4 regions of the Streptomyces sp. DT190 genome follow, and region 1 is predicted to be linked to each of the others. Evidence: riboswitches for the same ligand, from Rfam matches in the RefSeq annotation. Region 1 holds a riboswitch; each other region holds the start of a gene.
The links. A riboswitch is a leader RNA that binds a small molecule or an ion and turns the genes downstream of it on or off. The one in region 1 is predicted to bind cobalamin.
Positions count from the first base shown of each region.

Region 2: it holds a riboswitch for cobalamin, as region 1 does, so the genes downstream of both, ACPXCS_RS36310 ((2Fe-2S) ferredoxin domain-containing protein) here and ACPXCS_RS16120 (ABC transporter substrate-binding protein) in region 1, are expected to answer to the same signal.
Region 3: it holds a riboswitch for cobalamin, as region 1 does, so the genes downstream of both, ACPXCS_RS26210 (ABC transporter substrate-binding protein) here and ACPXCS_RS16120 (ABC transporter substrate-binding protein) in region 1, are expected to answer to the same signal.
Region 4: it holds a riboswitch for cobalamin, as region 1 does, so the genes downstream of both, ACPXCS_RS39280 (CbtB domain-containing protein) here and ACPXCS_RS16120 (ABC transporter substrate-binding protein) in region 1, are expected to answer to the same signal.

Region 1 covers NZ_JBNCNM010000008.1:7,105-11,307, forward strand. Annotated here, with positions in the region: gene ACPXCS_RS16110 (4-hydroxybenzoate 3-monooxygenase) at 1-647, opposite strand, end outside; gene ACPXCS_RS16115 (CoA-binding protein) at 744-1,154, opposite strand; cobalamin riboswitch at 1,237-1,426, shown strand; gene ACPXCS_RS16120 (ABC transporter substrate-binding protein) at 1,497-2,516, shown strand; gene ACPXCS_RS16125 (FecCD family ABC transporter permease) at 2,573-3,565, shown strand; gene ACPXCS_RS16130 (ABC transporter ATP-binding protein) at 3,799-4,203, shown strand, end outside.
Region 2 covers NZ_JBNCNM010000032.1:43,618-47,820, reverse strand. Annotated here, with positions in the region: gene ACPXCS_RS36320 (IucA/IucC family protein) at 1-486, opposite strand, end outside; gene ACPXCS_RS36315 (IucA/IucC family protein) at 587-2,143, shown strand; cobalamin riboswitch at 2,172-2,293, shown strand; gene ACPXCS_RS36310 ((2Fe-2S) ferredoxin domain-containing protein) at 2,357-2,758, shown strand; gene ACPXCS_RS36305 (iron ABC transporter permease) at 2,766-4,203, opposite strand, start outside.
Region 3 covers NZ_JBNCNM010000016.1:94,270-98,472, forward strand. Annotated here, with positions in the region: gene ACPXCS_RS26195 (ferric reductase-like transmembrane domain-containing protein) at 1-602, opposite strand, end outside; cobalamin riboswitch at 814-1,057, shown strand; gene ACPXCS_RS26200 (hypothetical protein) at 1,128-1,976, shown strand; gene ACPXCS_RS26205 (hypothetical protein) at 2,029-2,166, shown strand; cobalamin riboswitch at 2,205-2,402, shown strand; gene ACPXCS_RS26210 (ABC transporter substrate-binding protein) at 2,432-3,475, shown strand; gene ACPXCS_RS26215 (FecCD family ABC transporter permease) at 3,508-4,203, shown strand, end outside.
Region 4 covers NZ_JBNCNM010000046.1:9,319-13,521, reverse strand. Annotated here, with positions in the region: gene ACPXCS_RS39290 (heavy metal translocating P-type ATPase) at 1-1,215, opposite strand, end outside; gene ACPXCS_RS39285 (heavy-metal-associated domain-containing protein) at 1,323-1,616, opposite strand; cobalamin riboswitch at 1,771-1,915, shown strand; gene ACPXCS_RS39280 (CbtB domain-containing protein) at 1,947-2,183, shown strand; gene ACPXCS_RS39275 (CbtA family protein) at 2,195-2,947, shown strand; gene ACPXCS_RS39270 (cupredoxin domain-containing protein) at 3,016-3,288, opposite strand; gene ACPXCS_RS39265 (DUF5134 domain-containing protein) at 3,659-4,203, opposite strand, start outside.

The DNA of each region.
Region 1 (4,203 bases):
AACAGCACGCAGTCCGCGGACGGCGGCGCCTCGGCGAGCAGCGCCAGCCAGCCGATGCCGTAGTCGTGCCGGGCGACGCGCACCCGCTCCGGGGGCAGCGACGCCCGGGTCACCCCGCGCGCCCCGTCGCACCCGGCGACGAACTGCGTCCGCACGACCTGCCGTTCACCCGTGTCGGGGCAGACGTACGACACCGAGGGCCGGTCGGAGTCGAGGTCGTGGAGCCGGACGTCCCGGACGCCGAAGCGGATCCGGCCGCCGCGCACGTCGGCGTACTCGCGGACCAGGTCCGTCACCAGCAGGGGCTGCGGGTAGACGAAGTGGTGGCTGCCCGTCAGCTCCCCGTAGGAGAAGCGGTAGCGCTCCCCGCCGAAGCGGAACTCGCAGGCGGTGTGCAGCTCCGCGCGGTCCAGCAGGTTGCGCGCCAGACCGCGCTTCTCCAGGCCGCGCACGGCCCATTCCTCGATGACCCCGGCGCGGGGCCGCCGCTCGATGAACTCCCGGGTCTCGGTCTCCAGCACCAGGCAGTCCACCGAGGCGGCCCGCAGGATGTTGGCCACGGTCAGACCGGCGGGGCCGGCGCCCACGACGACGACCGGGAAGCGTTGCGGAGCGCCGGAGCCGGGGAGCGGCGGGGGGTTGGCCATGCCGCTCATTATGGAGCCGGCGTCAGCGGGCGGGCACCCGCACGACGGCCGGAGGGGCGCATCGGCTCCCCGCCCCGGGGCGGGGAGCCGCGCCGGTCACCGCCCGAGCCGCGGGATCTCGATCGCCGGGCAGCGGTCCATCACCATCTCCAGGCCCGCGGCGCGGGTCCGCTCGTACGCCGCCTCGTCGACCACGCCCAGCTGGAACCAGACGCCCTTCGCGCCCGTCGCGACCGCCTCGTCCGCGACGGCTCCGGCCAGCTCGCCGTTGACGAACACGTCCACGACGTCCACGTCGAAGGGGATGTCCGCCAGACTCGCGTACCCCTGCTCGCCGTGCACCGTCTCGGCCTTCGGGTGGACGGGCACGACCCGCTTGCCGAAGCGCTGGAGCACCGCCGCGACGCCGTACGCCGCGCGCTGCCGGTTCGACGACAGGCCCACCACGGCCCAGGTGTCGCCGAGCTCGTTGAGGATCCTGCGGACCTTTGCCTCGTCGCCGTACACCGGCGGCCTCCTCGGAACGTCGTGAAAGAAGTGCTCTCCCGGCAACGCCGCGGGACGTGCGGTGATTCCCCGGGAGCCCCCGTGATAGCTTGCCGAGGCCAGTCGAACCCATGTACGTGGGTCAGGGAATCCGGTGCGAATCCGGAACTGACGCGCAGCGGTGAGGGGGACGGGCGGGGCCTCGGCCACTGGACTCCGGCACGTGAGTCCGGGAAGGCGCTCCGATCCGGGTGAACCCGAGTCCGAAGACCTGCTGGCGGCCCCCGCGGCCGGAGCGCGGCGGGGGAGCACCGTACGACCGGGCTCCGCGATCGGGCCCTCGACGACTGAGGACTGGTTCCCGTGCCGCTCGCCCCACCCGCCCGTGCCGCCGTGCTGCTCGCGGCCGGCTCCCTGCTCCTGACCGGCTGCGGCGACGCCGGGCCCACCCCCGCGCGGGCCGCCGCCGTCACCCTCGGCAACTGCGGCCACGCGGTCCGCGTCGAGGCCCCGCCCCGGCACGCCGTCTCCCTCAACCAGGGCACCACCGAGATCCTGCTCTCCCTCGGCCTCGCCGACCGCCTCGCGGGCACCGCCACCTGGACCGACCCCGTGATGAAGGGGCTGGAGAAGGCCGACGCCTCCGTGCCGCGCATCGCCGACGGCAACCCCTCCTTCGAACGGGTCCTGGACGCCGACCCGGACTTCGTCGCCGCCTCCTTCGTCTCCACCCTCGGGCAGGGCGGCGTGGCCACCCGTGAGCAGTTCGAGAAGCTCGGCGTCCCCACCTACGTCTCCCCGTCCGACTGCGCCGGCAAGGACAACTCGGGCGGCGGCGACGGCGCCCGCGACGAGGCCCTCGGCATGGACACCGTCTACGGCGAAGTGCGCGACCTCGCCGCCGTCTTCGGGGTGCCCGAGCGCGGCGACGCACTCGTGGCCTCCCTGCGGCAGCGCATGCGGAAGGCCACCGCGGGCGTCGACGCCTCGGACGTCACCCTCCTGTACTGGTTCGCCAACTCCGAGTCGCCCTACATGGCGGGCTGTTGCGGGGCGCCCGGCATCATCACCCGGTCGCTGGGCGCGCGGAACGTCTTCGACGACACGCACGAGGAGTGGCCGCAGATCAACTGGGAGACGGTCGCCGACCGTGACCCCGACGTCCTCGTCATCGGTGATCTGACCCGCAGGTCGCAGACCGCCGAATCGGCCGCGAAGAAGATCGCCTTCCTGGAGTCCAACCCGGCCACGAAGAACATGGACGCCGTCCGGCACAAGCGGTACGTGCTGCTCAGCGGGCAGGCCATGAACCCGACCATCCGCACGGTCGAGGGTGTGGAACGCGTGGCCGCGGGGCTGCGCCGGTTCGGGCTGGTGAAGTGACCGCCAAGGGACTCGCGGACGCCGGGGCCCGGCCCCGCCGCCGGACCGGGCTCGCGCTGGGTGCGGCCGGGTCCCTCGCGCTCGTCGCCTCCCTGGCCGTGGCCATCACCATCGGCCCCGCCGACATCCGGGTCGGTGAGGTGTGGTCCGCGGTGGCCGCCCACCTCGGCCTCGGCAGCTCGGACCTGACGCCGATCCGGGACGGCATCGTGTGGCAACTGCGGCTGCCCCGCACCCTGCTCGCGGCCGTGTGCGGGGCCGGACTCGCCGTGTGCGGGGCGGTGATGCAGTCGCTGCTGCGCAACCCGCTCGCCGATCCGTTCGTGCTCGGGGTCTCCTCGGGCGCCTCCACCGGCGCGGTGCTCGTGGTCGTGCTGGGCGCGGGCGGCGGTGCCGTCTCCGTCTCCGCCGGCGCGTTCCTCGGAGCCCTGGTCTCCTTCGCGCTGGTGCTGCTGCTCAGCCACACCCTGGGCGGCACCACCGACCGGGTGGTCCTCGCCGGGGTCGCCGCCATGCAGCTGTTCTCGGCCCTCACGTCCTTCGTGGTGATGACGTCCGCGGACGCCGAGACGACCCGGGGCGTGCTGTTCTGGCTCCTCGGCTCGCTCGGCGGGGTCGGCTGGACCGACGTGTGGCTGTGCCTGGCCGTGCTGGCCGTGGCCCTGGTGGTGTGCCTCGCGTACGCCCGTACCCTCGACGCCTTCGCCTTCGGGCAGGACGCGGCGGCCGCGCTGGGGGTGTCCGTGGCCCGCACCCGGCTGGTGCTGCTGTGCGTCACGGCCCTGCTCACGGCGGCGCTGGTCAGCTCGGCCGGGGCGATCGGCTTCGTCGGGCTGGTCCTGCCGCACGCCGCCCGCGCGCTGACCGGACCCGGGCACGCCCGGCTGCTGCCGGTCACGGCGCTGGCCGGCGCGGTCTTCCTGGTGTGGGTGGACACGCTGGCCCGGACGGTCCTCGATCCCCGGGAGGTCCCGGTCGGCGTCGTGACCTCGCTGATCGGGGTGCCGGCCTTCGTGGCCGTGCTGTACCGGACGCGGAGGGTGCGGTGAGCGGGGCGGGGGCACGGGACGAGGACGGCGCGGACCGGGGCGCCGAACGCGGGAAGCGGGCCGCGCATGCCGAGCGGGCCGCGCATGCGGAACGGGCCGAGTATGCGGAACGGGCCGAGTATGCGGAACGGGCCGAGTATGCGGAACGGGCCGGGCGTGGTGCCCACGAAGTCGGTCGGGGTGCGGAAGAGGTCGGGCGTGGTGCCGACGAGGCCGGGCACGGGGCCGGCGGGCTGCGGGCCGACCGGGTCGGGCGCCGTGCCGACGGGCGCCTGATCCTCGACGGCGTCGTCCTCGCGCCGGAGCCCGGCTCGACCGTCGGCGTCCTCGGCCCCAACGGCTCCGGCAAGTCCACGCTGCTGCGGCTGATGGCCGGGCTGCTCACCCCGTCCGCGGGAGTCGTCACCCTCGACGGCACACCGCTGGGCGACCTGCCCCGCCGCACCGTCGCCCGTCGCCTCGCCGTCGTCGAGCAGCAGTCGGACACCCAGGTCGAGCTGACGGTGGAGGACGTCGTACGGCTGGGCCGCATCCCGCACCGGCGGGCCTGGACACCCGCGACGGCGGACGACGAGCGGGCCGTACGGGCCGCCCTGGAGCGCACCGGCATGGCCGACCACGCGGGCCGGGCCTGGCAC
Region 2 (4,203 bases), on a different contig from region 1:
GCGGCAGGTCGGGTGGAACGGATGCCCGTCGACGATCCGCTGCTCCCACTCCCAGTCGCGCTCCGGCCACCCCCGGGTACCCTCCTCCTGCCCCGCGCGCGACAGCGCCAACGAGGCCACGCTGTGCCCGAGTTCGGCCGCGAAGGACCCGGAGTGCGGCACGCCGAGGTCCGTCATCAGCCGCGCCGGATCGCCGTACTCCGTCCCGCCGAGCCGCACGGCGGTGACGTACGCCCCGGTCGCGTACGGATCCGGGAGCGGACCGTGCAGCCGGCGGCCGTCGGACAGGGTCAGGACCAGCCCGTCCCGGCCCCGCCGCACACCGCTCACCCAGGGCAGTGGATCATGGGTCAGACCGCGCCACAGGCGGGACAGCACGGCCGCCCGGGCGCCGGGCAGTTCGGCCTCGTAGCGCGGCAGGAGACCGGGCCGCACGACGGACAGCTCGTCGGCGACCTCGGTCTCGGCGCTGGGGGGACGGTGCACGGGCGGACTCCTCGGGTACGAATAGGGCGTCACAGCGGAACGGCGACGACCGGCATACTGATCATCTCCGCCCGGAACGCCGGAAGGACCACAGGGACGAGTGGAACGCGTGGACCTCATGCCCCCGCCCGCCGACGACGACTCGGCCCACGGTGACGACCCGGCCACCGGCGCCCTCGCCGACGCCGTCGCCGCCGTTCCCCTGCTCAACTGCCTGCTGCGCGAGATCGCCCGGCCGGTGCGCGAGGAGGGCGGACACCGTGTGTACCGCCTGCCGGGCCAGGACCGCCTGTTGCGCGTGCGCGGTACCCGGCGGCCCGCCGAGCCGGAGGTCGAGGTGGCGGGCGCCTGGCAGCGCCTCGGCCACACCGGCCTGGTCGATCTGGTCGCCGAGGAGCTGCGCCGGCACACCGGCCTGGCCAACGCCGAGCTGCCCGCCGAGATGATCCGCAGCCGGGACACCGTGGCCGCGCTGCTCACCGCCCGCGCCGCGGCCACCCCGCCCGAGGACCTCCACCAGCGGTCCGAGCAGTGCCTGCTCACCGGTCACACCCACCACCCGGCCCCCAAGACCCGTGGCACCGGCCCCGCCGCCGCCTGGCTGCCGTACGCGCCCGAGGCGTACACCCGCTTCCCCCTGGTCCTGCTCGGGGTGCGGGAGGACACCGTCGTCGAGGACGGCGACACCGCGGCCCTCGACGCCCTCGGCACCGCCCCGCCCGGCTACCGGCTGCTCCCCGCCCACCCCTGGCAACTCGACCTGGCCGCCCGGGAGCTGGCCCCCGCCTTCGCGGACGGCAGACTCCTCCGGCTCGGCACGACGTCCTTCACCACCTGGCCGACGGCCGCCGTCCGCACCGTGTACGCCCCGGAGCGCGACCTGTTCCTGAAGTTCAGCCTGGACGTGCGCATCACCAACGACATCCGCCGGCTGTGGCGCCACGACCTGCTCGCCCTGCGCCGGACCGACAGCGCCGCGGGCGCGGCCTTCGCGGCGTACGACGGCCCGCCCGGCTGGCTCGGCGACCGCGGGTACCGCACCGCCGGCTTCGCCTTCGAGGCCCTGGCCGTCCTGGTCCGCGACGGCTTCGCCGGCCGACTCGTGCCCGGAGCGACCCCGCTGCTCGCGGCCGGTCTGGTGGAGGGCTTCGACGGCAACCCGCTCGACCGCGTCACCGACCCGGGCACCTGGTGGGAGGCCTACCTGTCGCACGCGGTGCCCCCGGCCCTGGCCGCCTTCGCCGGGCACGGCGTCGTCGTCGAGGCCCATCTGCAGAACACGCTGGTCGCCGTGGACGCCGACGGCATGCCCGTGCAGGTGCTGTACCGGGACGCCGAGGGCGTGAAGCTGCTGGCGGACGTGGCGCGCGCGGCCGGCTGGGAGCGGCTGGTGTACTGCCTGGTCGTCAACCACCTCACCGAGATCGCCGGTGCCCTCACCGAACGATGGCCCGGTTTCGACCCCTGGCCCGCCGCCCGCCGCGAGCTCGCCCGGCACGACCTGCCGGAGATCCCCGCCCTGCTCGCCTCCCCGACGCTGCCCGCCAAGACGAACCTGCTGCTGCGCTGGACAGGCGCGGACGGCGCCGACGCCCGCTACCTGCCGCTGCCCCACCCGCTCGGGCGGCCCGCCGGCCGCCCCGGCGCCATGGAATGATGACCGGCGACAAAGGCGACGGCGGACGAGGAAGCCGGTGTGAATCCGGCGCGGTCCCGCCACTGTGATCGGCGAGCCGGTCCCGACAGGCCACTGCCCGCAGCCGGGTGGGAAGGCCGGGACCGGCGGCGACCCGAGAGCCAGGAGACTCACGCGGTCGCCTCCTCGACGGACCACCGGGGCGGATCTCCCCGGAGAGAGGGCAGGTGCGGCATGCCCGCGACGCCGGCCGGCGACCCCCAGGACGAGACCCGCGGCGGCGGCCCTGCGCCGTGCCGCGTCGTGGTGTGCCGCGACTGCTGCTGCGGCAGCCCCAAGGTGACCGGCGTCGACCACGCCGCCCAGACCGAGCGTCTGCGCGCGGCGGCGCCGGTGCGGATCTCCGACTGCCTGGACGTCTGCGACCAGGCCAACGTCGTCGTCGTGCAGCCGTCCGCCGCGGGCCGGGCCGCCGGCGCCCGCCCGGTCTGGCTCGGCCTGGTCAACGACCCGGCCGCCACCGAGGACGTCGTCTCCTGGGTGCGGGCCGGCGGCCCGGGCGTCGCCCCGCTGCCCGACATCCTCGGCCTGTACGTCTTCAGCCCGCGGGCGCGACGGGACGGGGACCGCCCCTGACACGGCCTCAGGCCGCCCGCCGGCTCCGGACCAGCAGCCACAGGAAGTACGGCGTGCCGATCACGGCCGTCATCAGGCCGGCGCCCAGCTGGGCCGGGGCGATCACGGTCCGGCCCAGCAGGTCGGCCGCCCCGACGAGCGCGGCGCCGAGCAGCACGGCGACCGGCACCACCCGGACGTGCCGTCGGCCCACCAGGGCCCGGGCCGCGTGCGGGGCGACCAGGCCCACGAAGCCGATGGTGCCGGCCGAGGCCACGGCGGTCGCCGCGAGCAGCACGCCCACCACCAGGAAGCCGAGCCGGGCCCGGGGCAGCCCGAGGCCCAGCAGACGCGGGGTGTCCCCGTCCAGCGAGACGAGGTCCAGCTCGGTGCGCCGGGCGACCGCGACGGCCAGTCCCAGGACCAGCACGAGCGCCACGGGCACCACGTCCGCCGTGGTGCGCCCGTACGTCGAACCGGACAGCCAGGTCAGCGCCTTCGTGGCGTTGAACGGGTCGGTGAGCACGATGAGCAGGCTGATCAGCGCCGTCGACCCGGCGGCCACGCCGATGCCGACCAGGACCAGCCGGTTCTGCTGGTAGCCGCCCCGGGCGGCGAGCCCGAAGACGAGGGCGGAGGCCAGCGCCGCCCCGGCGAACGCGGCCCCGGCGACGCCCCAGGAACCGGCGGCGGGCACCGTGGTCACGAGCAGCACGGCCCCGAGCGCGGCGCCGCCCGACACGCCCAGCACCCCGGGCTCGGCCAGCGGATTGCGGGTCACGGCCTGCACCAGCGTGCCGGCCAGGGCGAGCGCGGCGCCCGCGCACAACGCCGCGAGCACGCGCGGCACTCGGGTGTCCAGGACGAAGGAGACGGTCCGCCCGGCCCGGCCCTGCGCCCAGTTGGCGACGTCGCCGAGCAGGAGTTTGCTGTCGCCCAGCAGGACGCCGGCGAGGGCGACCGCGACGGTCACGGCGGCCAGGGCGGCCACCGTGGCAAGGAACGCCGTCCGGCCGGGGATGCGCATCCGGTCGGGAGCCTCCACCCCGGCGGTGTCCCGCAGCCGCAGGGCCGTCACCACGAGGAACACGGCCCCGACCAGGCTGGTGACGATGCCGGTGGGTACGCCGACCGCCGTGTCCGCGGGGATCAGGGCCCGCAGCAGCACGTCTGAGCCGAGCACCAGCGCGGCCCCGGCCAGTCCGGCCGCGGGCAGTACCGCCCGGGCGCGGACGAAGCCGCGGAACCGGCGCGAGAGCGGCCGGACCAGGGCGGGCGCGCAGAGCCCGACGTAGCCGAGCGGGCCGGTGAGGGTGACGGCCGCCGCGGACAGCAGCGCCGCCAGCACCACCACCGTGACGCGGGTGGCGTGCACCGGCACGCCCAGTCCGCGCGCCGCGTCGTCGCCGAGGGCGAGCGCGTCGACCCGCCGGGCGACCAGCAGCAGCCCGGCGAGCCCCACCAGG
Region 3 (4,203 bases), on a different contig from region 1:
CGGATGTAGAACAACAGGCCCAACGGGACGGCCAGATACAGAGCGCCCTGGCCTAGGGGGATGGCGATCCGGCCGGTTCCGGAGTCGTACCAGCCGGGCACGAACGTGTCCGCGAATCCCGCCCACAACCGCTGGGCCCATGCCAGTTGGGCCTCATAGCACACGAGTTCCGCCGCGAACATCAGCGCGTGCGCGAACATCAGGGCCATCGTGGTCAGGCTCGTGGTGCGGTGCCAGCGTTCCAGCACCTGCCGTGACACCCGCAGCCGGGTGGGGCGCGGCCCCGACAGCAGCAGGCCGAGCATGACCGTGCCCCAGGCCCACAGCAGGCCCGACCAGCCGAATGCCTGGCTGAGCAGATACATCCAGTAGGTGCCGGCGTCGTTCATGAACGGCATGACGGCGACCGTCGCCGCGTCACCCGACTCCATGCGGGCGTACAGGAACGCGAAGACCGCCATCGTGACCAGCACAGCCGCGCTCGCGTCGGGGAGCGCGGCACGCAGGTCGGCTCGCAGGACGACACGCTCGGGCGGGCGCTTGTCCCGTGCGGGTGGCGGGTTCGTCGTGCCGCTGTCCTCCGGCGTCGTCTCTGGCAGCATCCTGGGCCTTCCGGGCGCGGTCCTCCGCGGGGAGGTGAGGGTGACGTCGACGCCCCAGTGTGACGAGCGTGGCCGGGATCACCGAGGGCACATCCGGCCAGAGTCGTTCTCCCGGTAGGCCGGATCGGTTCAAGGTTCCGGTGCCGCCACCCGACCGACCGCATCCGGACAACTCCGGCCCCGCCCCTGCCGCAGCGGCGGGAGCCGCCCTACGCTGATGGACGCAGTCGGTTCGAGCTCCCGGCCGTCAGGATCCGGTGGCGCGACGCAAGAGGGAACCCGGTGGGAATCCGGGGCTGTCCCGCAGCGGTGAGTGGGAACGACAGCCGTCAACAGCACTGGGTCCGAGTCGTGCGGGGGCCGGGGAAGCGACGGCCGGTAGGTGCCCACTGGTGAGCGGTGTCCCCGGTGAGCGAGCCCACGAGTCCGAAGACCTGCCACTGCGCCCGTAGGCGATCTGCGGGCTGTGCACGGTGACCTCGAGGACCGGGTCGGCGGCAAGGGAAGGTTCGTGAGGGCCGTACCGTGTCCGGCGTCTGCCACGGCACGCTGGGCGAGCTGTATCAGGGCCCGCTGCGGGCGGGCACGGAGCCGGACATCGCCATCGTGTCGTTCCCCGTGGACCGCCACTCCTGGACACACTTCACCGAAGGGACCGAGCCGCCGGGCGCGCCGCCACTCGGCGAGAAGGCCGCCCTCGCGGCCCGGCTCTTTCTGGAACACTTCGGGCTCACGCTGCCGCCGGGTCGCTGGAGTGCCCACTCCGACCTGCGGGTGGGTGTGGGGATGGCGAGTTCGACCGCCGACATCGTTGCCACCCTGCGCTGCCTGTTCCGGCTCTTCGCGCTGCCCTACGACAGGGACGTGGTGCTGGGCATCCTGGCGGCGGTCGAGCGGGCCGACAGCGTCTTCCTCGAGGAGTTCGCGCTGTACCTCAGTGGCCGGCATCGGATGGTGCGGCGCCTGGGCACGGACATCGGCTTCCACACGGCGTACATCAGCGAACCCGGGACGGTGGACACCACCGCCGTCACCGACCTGCTGCTGGCGCACTACCGGCGGCACGGGGAGGAGTACGAGCGGTGCCTGACCGACCTGCTGAAGGGCTTCGCCTCCGGCGACCCGGCCGCCGTCGCCCGGGCGGCCACAGCCAGCGCGACCCTGTCGCAGAGCGTGCTGCCCAAGACGACGTTCGACAGCATGCTCGGCCACCAGGAGCGGTTCGGCGCCGACGGCATCTTCGTCGCCCACACCGGCTGCCTGATCGGCTACCTCTTCCCCGGTCGCCTGGACGCCGACCAGAAGTCCGACCTCTCCGCCTTCTTCCACTCGCTCGGCCACCAGTGTTCCTTCGCCCAAGGAGGCTACGGGTGATCCACCCCCACATCGCCGACGCCCTGAAGGTCCCCGACCTCGGGTGTGGTTCGTGTACAGCGCAGTGGAGTTGCGGCGGATGGTGGCGGAGGTGGGGTTCGGCCGGGTGGAGGTCTTCGGCGGCTTCGACGGCCGCCCCTACGACGAGAACGCCGAGCGGCTGATACTGCGGGCAGTGCGTGAGGCGTGAGGGCCTGGCAGGGGCGCTCGGGCTTGTTCGCACGCCCTTTTGGCCACTTGCCGGCAGGCCGTAGAATCAGCGGGTCATCACCGCGACGGGAGACAGGAAGCCGGTGCGAATCCGGCACGGTCCCGCCACTGTGACCGGGGAGTGCACCCTTCAACACGCCACTGCGCGCCGCGCGGGAAGGCGAGGGAAAGCGTCGATCCGGGAGTCAGGACACTGGCCTGTCGCGGGCCCGTTCCGAGGAGCGCGGACTCCCAGGAGGCTTCACGTGTACGACGGCACGTCCCGTCCCCCGCTGTTCACCCCTGCCCGCCGACGCCGTGCCCTGCGCGCGACGGCTGCGGCCGTGGCCCTGTCGGCAGCACTGCTGACCGCTGGCTGCGGATCGTCCCAAAACACCGCCCAGGACACGAAAGCCACGGCCCCGTCGGCCGGGGGCTTCCCCGTCACCGTCGACAACTGCGGCGTGAAGACGACGTATGACAAGGCCCCCGAGCGTGTCGTCACCATCCACCAGCACCCGGCGGAACTCATGCTGTCCCTGGGCCTGAAGAACCGCATGGTCGGCACCGCCTTCCCCGACTCCGCCGTCCTGCCCGAGCTGAAGAGGGACTACGAGGCGATCCCCGAACTGGCGAAGAAGGAGCCCTCCTTCGAGACCGTCCTGGAGGCCGAGCCGGACCTCGTGTACGGCGGCTACGGCAGCGCCTTCGCCGAGAACGAGGGCCGCTCCCGCAAGGCGTTCGCCGACGTCGGCATCGACACCCACCTCAACCGCGAGTACTGCGGCAAGAAGCGCGTGACGATGCAGGACTCCTACGACGAAGTCCGCACCGTCGGCACGATTTTCGGCGTGCCCGACCGCGCGGACAAACTGGTCGCCGACCTCCAGGCACGGGTCGACAGAGCCACCAGCGCCGTCAAGGGCAAGCGCCCGGTGTCCGTCTTCGTCTATGACAGTGGCGACAAGACCGCCTTCACCGCGGGCGGCAAGAGCCTGGGCACCGAACTGATCCGGCTGGCCGGCGGCAAGAACGTCTTCGCCGACCTCGACGACGTCTTCGGTGACGTCTCCTGGGAGCAGGTCGTCGAGCGCAAACCAGACGTCATCGCGATCTACGACTACGCGGGCGCCGGAAGCGTCGAGCAGAAGAAGAAGTTCTTGCTCGCTCAGCCCGCTCTGCGGGACGTGCCCGCCATCAGCAACAAGCGGTTCGTCGTGCTGCCGCTGACCGCGACGCTGGTAGGCGTGCGCTCGGCATACGCGGTGCAGGACCTGGCCCGCGGCATCCATCCCGAGAGCTTCGCGTGAGGGCCCCGGTCACCGCCGCCGCCGGGCGGGCCGTGCGAGCGGGGAAGCGGGACGACAGGCGCGGCGGCGGGGCCGGTCTCACCGTCACGCTCGTCGTCCTGGCCGTCCTGCTGGTGGTATCCGCCACAGCGGGCTTGGCGATCGGTTCGGTTCAGGTACCGCCCGGCCAGGTGTGGGGCATCACGACGCACGCGCTGGGCGCCGACTGGGTCAAGCAGGACTGGTCGCGGGCGCGGGAGACCATCGTGCTGGACGTCCGTGCGCCACGGGTACTGCTCGGCGCGGTGGCCGGTGCCGGGCTCGCCGTCGTGGGGGCCGCTTTGCAGGCTCTGATCCGCAACCCGCTCGCCGAGCCCTACCTGCTCGGTGTCTCCTCCGGGGCATCGCTGGGCGCCGTGGTAGTGATCGTCTTCGGCATCACTGTGTTCGGGCCGGTGTCGCTGTCCGTTGCCGCGTTCGCGGGCGCGCTCGGCGCACTGCTGCTCGTCTACTCAACCGCTCGCACCGGCGGCCGGATCACCTCCGCGCGGCTGGTCCTGTCCGGAGTGGCCATCGCCGCGGTCCTGACCGCGGTGCTGTATCTGCTGCTGCTGACCACCGACCGGGGCAATGAGGCCCGCGCGGTCCTCGCCTGGACCCTCGGCGGCCTCGGCGGCGTCAACTGGGACACTCTGTGGTTGCCCAGCGCTGCCCTGCTGGTGGGCATCGCCGTCCTGATGGTGCAGGCC
Region 4 (4,203 bases), on a different contig from region 1:
GACGGCGGCGGTGAACGCGGCAGCGGCGTCCCCGGTGACGAACAGCCACGTCAGCAGGGTGCCGAGGGCGATGAGAATGACGACCGGTACGAAGACCGCAGAGATCCGGTCGGCGAGGCGCTGCACCTCGGCCTTGCCGTTCTGCGCGTCCTCGACGAGCTTGGCCATGCGGGCGAGCTGCGTGTCGGCGCCGACCCGGGTCGCCTCGACGACCAGTCGGCCTCCGGCGTTCACGGTGGCGCCGCTCACAGCGTCGCCGACGGTCACGTCGACCGGCACGGACTCGCCGGTCAGCATGGAGGCGTCGACTGCCGAGGCGCCCTCGAACACGGTCCCGTCCGTTGCGATCTTCTCACCGGGCCGCACGACGAAGCGGTCACCAACTGCCAACTGCGTGACGGGAATACGCACTTCATGGCCGTCGCGCAGAAGCGAGACGTCCTTGGCGCCCAGCTCCATCAGCGCCCGCAGCGCCGCACCCGCCTTGCGCTTGGACTTCGCCTCCAGGTAGCGGCCGGCGAGGATGAACGTGGTGACGCCGGCTGCGGCCTCCAGGTAGATGGAGGACGAACCGTCCGAGCGGGAGATGGTGAACTCGAAGTCGTGCCGCATGCCCGGCATTCCGGCATGTCCGAAGAACAGTGCCCACAGCGACCAGCCCAGGGCGGCGAGCGTGCCGATGGACACCAGCGTGTCCATGGTCGCGGCACCGTGCCGCGCGTTGGTGAAGGCGGCTTTGTGGAAGGGGAAGGCGCCCCAGACGACGACCGGAGCGGCGAGCGTCAGCGACAGCCACTGCCAGTTGTCGAACTGCAGGGCCGGGACCATCGCCATCAGGACCACGGGCACGGTCAGCACCAGCGACACGTACAGACGCTGCCGCAGGGACAGCAGCTCGCTGTCCGCCGCCGGAGTGGCCTCGCCCTCGCGCTCGTCGGCAGGGGCGGAGGCGGGCGGGGGTGGCTCCTCGGCCGTGTAGCCGGTCTTCTCCACGGTGGCGATGAGGTCGGCGACCTCGATGCCTTCCGGGTAGGCGACCTTGGCTTTCTCCGTGGCGAAGTTGACGGTCGCGGCGACGCCGTCCATGCGGTTGAGCTTCTTCTCGATGCGGGCCGCGCACGAGGCGCAGGTCATGCCGCCGACGGAGAGTTCGACCTCACGGGCGGGCGCGGTGGCCGTGGCGGACGGGGCCTTCTCGGTAGCCGTGCTGGTCATGTGCGTATCTCCTGGGGGTTGCCGGGACGTATGGCGTCCGTTTCAGCGGAGCGGTACGTCCCGGCGCGGGGGTATCGCGGTGTCGGGGCCCAGGGCCCCGACAGTCTTCAGGCGCGGCCGACGAGCTCGTAGCCGGCCTCGTCGACGGCGGCGCGGACCGCCACCTCGTCGAGCGGCGCGGCGGAGATGACGGTCACCTCACCGGTCTTGGCGACGGCCTGGACCGAGGTGACGCCGTCCAGCGCGGAGATCTCCTTCGATATCGCGCCCTCGCAGTGGCTGCAGGTCATGCCGGACACCTTGTAGACGGTGGTGACGCCGGTGCCCTGAATGTCGACCGTGGCGTCGGACCCGCAGGAACCGCAGCAGGAGCCGGAGCTGGTGTTCGTCTCGGTGGTCATGGCTTCTTCCTCAGGTTGCGTGCGTGGGGTCGTTCGGCGGGCGGCGGCTGGGTGCCAGCCCTCCCGACGGATAAGAACACTATACCCCCACGGGGTATTCCCCAGTCTGTGGTGCTGCCCACATGGTCTGTTTGAAAGGCGCCGGTTTCGCTAATTTACTTAGTAGCCGTCGCGTCTGCGACGACAACTTCACATCGAGGCGACGGTGAGCAGGAACCTGGTGAGAATCCGGGACGGTCCCGCCACTGTGACCGGGGTTGCCCCGGGAGTCAGACACTGACCCGTCGTCCTCCTGAACGGCGGGGCGTGTGCACCCCGCGAGGAGGTTCCATGCGTGCTTCGGCGGCTTCACAGGCACGATCGGTCGCGGGCCTGGTCGTCCATCCGCTGCGAGACGGCCTGATCGCTGCAGCTGCGGTGATCCTCGCCCTGGTCGCGCTGGACGCGGTCTTCCTGGATCAGGGCGCGTTGCTGTCGCCGGCCCTGGGCAAGGTCGCGGCATCCGCCAACTACGTCCACGAGTTCGCCCACGACGGTCGGCACCTTTTTGCCGGTCCCTGCCATTGAGAGGGTCACTCGTGACGTCACTTCTGTCCCTGCTCGGGCGCGGTGCGCTCGCGGGTGGAGCCGCCGGCGTGGTCAGTGGAGGATTCTCGTGGCTGCTGGCCGAGCCCGTACTGGACCGGGCGGTGCGGCTGGAAGCCGTCCGTGAGGAGGCCGGCGGCGGACCGGCCGCGGCAGAGGTCTTCTCCCGCTCCACGCAGCACGCGGGCCTGCTGGTGGCCGCGGTCCTCACTGGAGCGGCGCTCGGTGTCCTGTTCGCCGTCGTGTACGCGATCCTGCACCGCCGGGATCCGGACGCCGCGCCCTGGCGACGGTCGCTGATACTGGCGGGCGCCGGATTCACCGGGGTTTGGCTGCTGCCCTTCCTGCGCTACCCGGCCAACCCGCCGGGCGTGGGTGATCCGGGAACGCTCGACACCCGTGTCAACGCATGGCTCGCGGCCACTGCGATCGGCTTGATCGCCGTCGTCCTGGCCTGGCGCATCCACGGGTGGCTGGCGGAACACGATCGTTCCGCGCCGCTGCGTCAGCTGGCCGTGGCGGCCATCGTGCTGGCCGCGCTGACGTCGCTGTTCGCGCTGCCGGACAACCCCGACGCCGTGGCTGCCCCGGCCGCCCTGGTGTGGGACTTCCGGGTGCTGTCGGCCGCCTCCATGGGCCTGCTCTGGGGCGGGCTGGCAGTGGGCTTCGGACTGCTCGGCGTGCGGGCGTCGCGTGTGCGGACAGAGGCGAGCCTGCCCCCGGCGTCCACCGTGTCCGTGACCTGACGCCTCAGCGGCATGACCTCGGCCGACGCCCGTGTCAGGCGGTGCCGTCGGCCGAGGGCTCGGAAGGCTCAGCGGACGATCAGCGTGCCCGTCATGTTCGGGTGGAAGGTGCAGACGAAGGCGTACTCGCCCGCCTTGGACGGGGCTGTGAACGTCCCGGACTTCCCGTCGGCGATGCTGCCGGTGTCGAAGGCGTCGCCTTCCGTGGCCGTGACGGTGTGGGCGGCGGAATCCTTGTTCACCACGGTGATCTTCTCTCCCGGCCGCACCTGGGGATCCTCCGGGGTGAACGCGAAGTTCTCCATCGTGATGCGATCCACGCCCGCGGTAGTGGCGGACATAGTGGGCGAGGGGCTGGGTGAAGTCGAGGCAGGTTCGTTGTCCCCGTCGGCACAGGCGGTCGCGAGCAGCAGGACGGCGGCTGCTCCGAGCGCCAACGGAACGCAACGCCTGCGGAGCTGTGGAGGCGACATCGGGCCGGACCCTTCGGATGGGCGCCCGCAGCTGGGCCACGCTGGTGATCGCGGAATCCGGGCCCGCCCGGGCACGTCGATCGCTTGGGTCCATTCTTGCCGATCCGGAGACCGAGCACGAGTCGCAGATCCGGGTCGGCGATTCCGTTCCGTGGCGATTCGCGGCCCTGTGGATCACGGTTGTGGGGCTGTGGCACAGGGAGGCGCCGTCGTCGTGCCGGTCAGTGACGACCGGCTGTCACACGGCCATCATCAGCAGCATCGCGGACATGGTTCCGCCCATGCCGATATGGGCCGCGAGCGCCGCGTCCGGCGCGGCTCCGAGCTTGCGGCGCCGACCGTGCCCGGACCGCTGCTCCGACCTGGCCCTGTCCCATACCGAGATCGTCAGCGACGCCAGGTAGACGAGCACCGTGTCCGGCATGGCGAGCAGCCAGCGGCCCAGGCTCGACTTGGAGCCCGCCCTCCGGCCGCCGTTCCCCGTACCGCGCATCCTGGCCCACAGGGACGCACCGATCGACAGCAGGAAATACACGGCGAGTGCCACGACCACATACCGCCACACAGAACCCGACCCCGCGGAGGATCCGGCGTCGGCCGCGGCGTTCGTCATGCCTGGCATGTCCATCCCATGGTACGTGGAGCCCATCCCCTCCATGGACTCCATGCCGGCCATCTCGTGAGATTCCGTGCCGGCCGTCTCGTGTGTGTGGGGCGAACTCGCCATATTCTCCATGCCCGGCATGTGCGCCATCGAGTGCCCGCTGCCCAGGGCGAGCACCG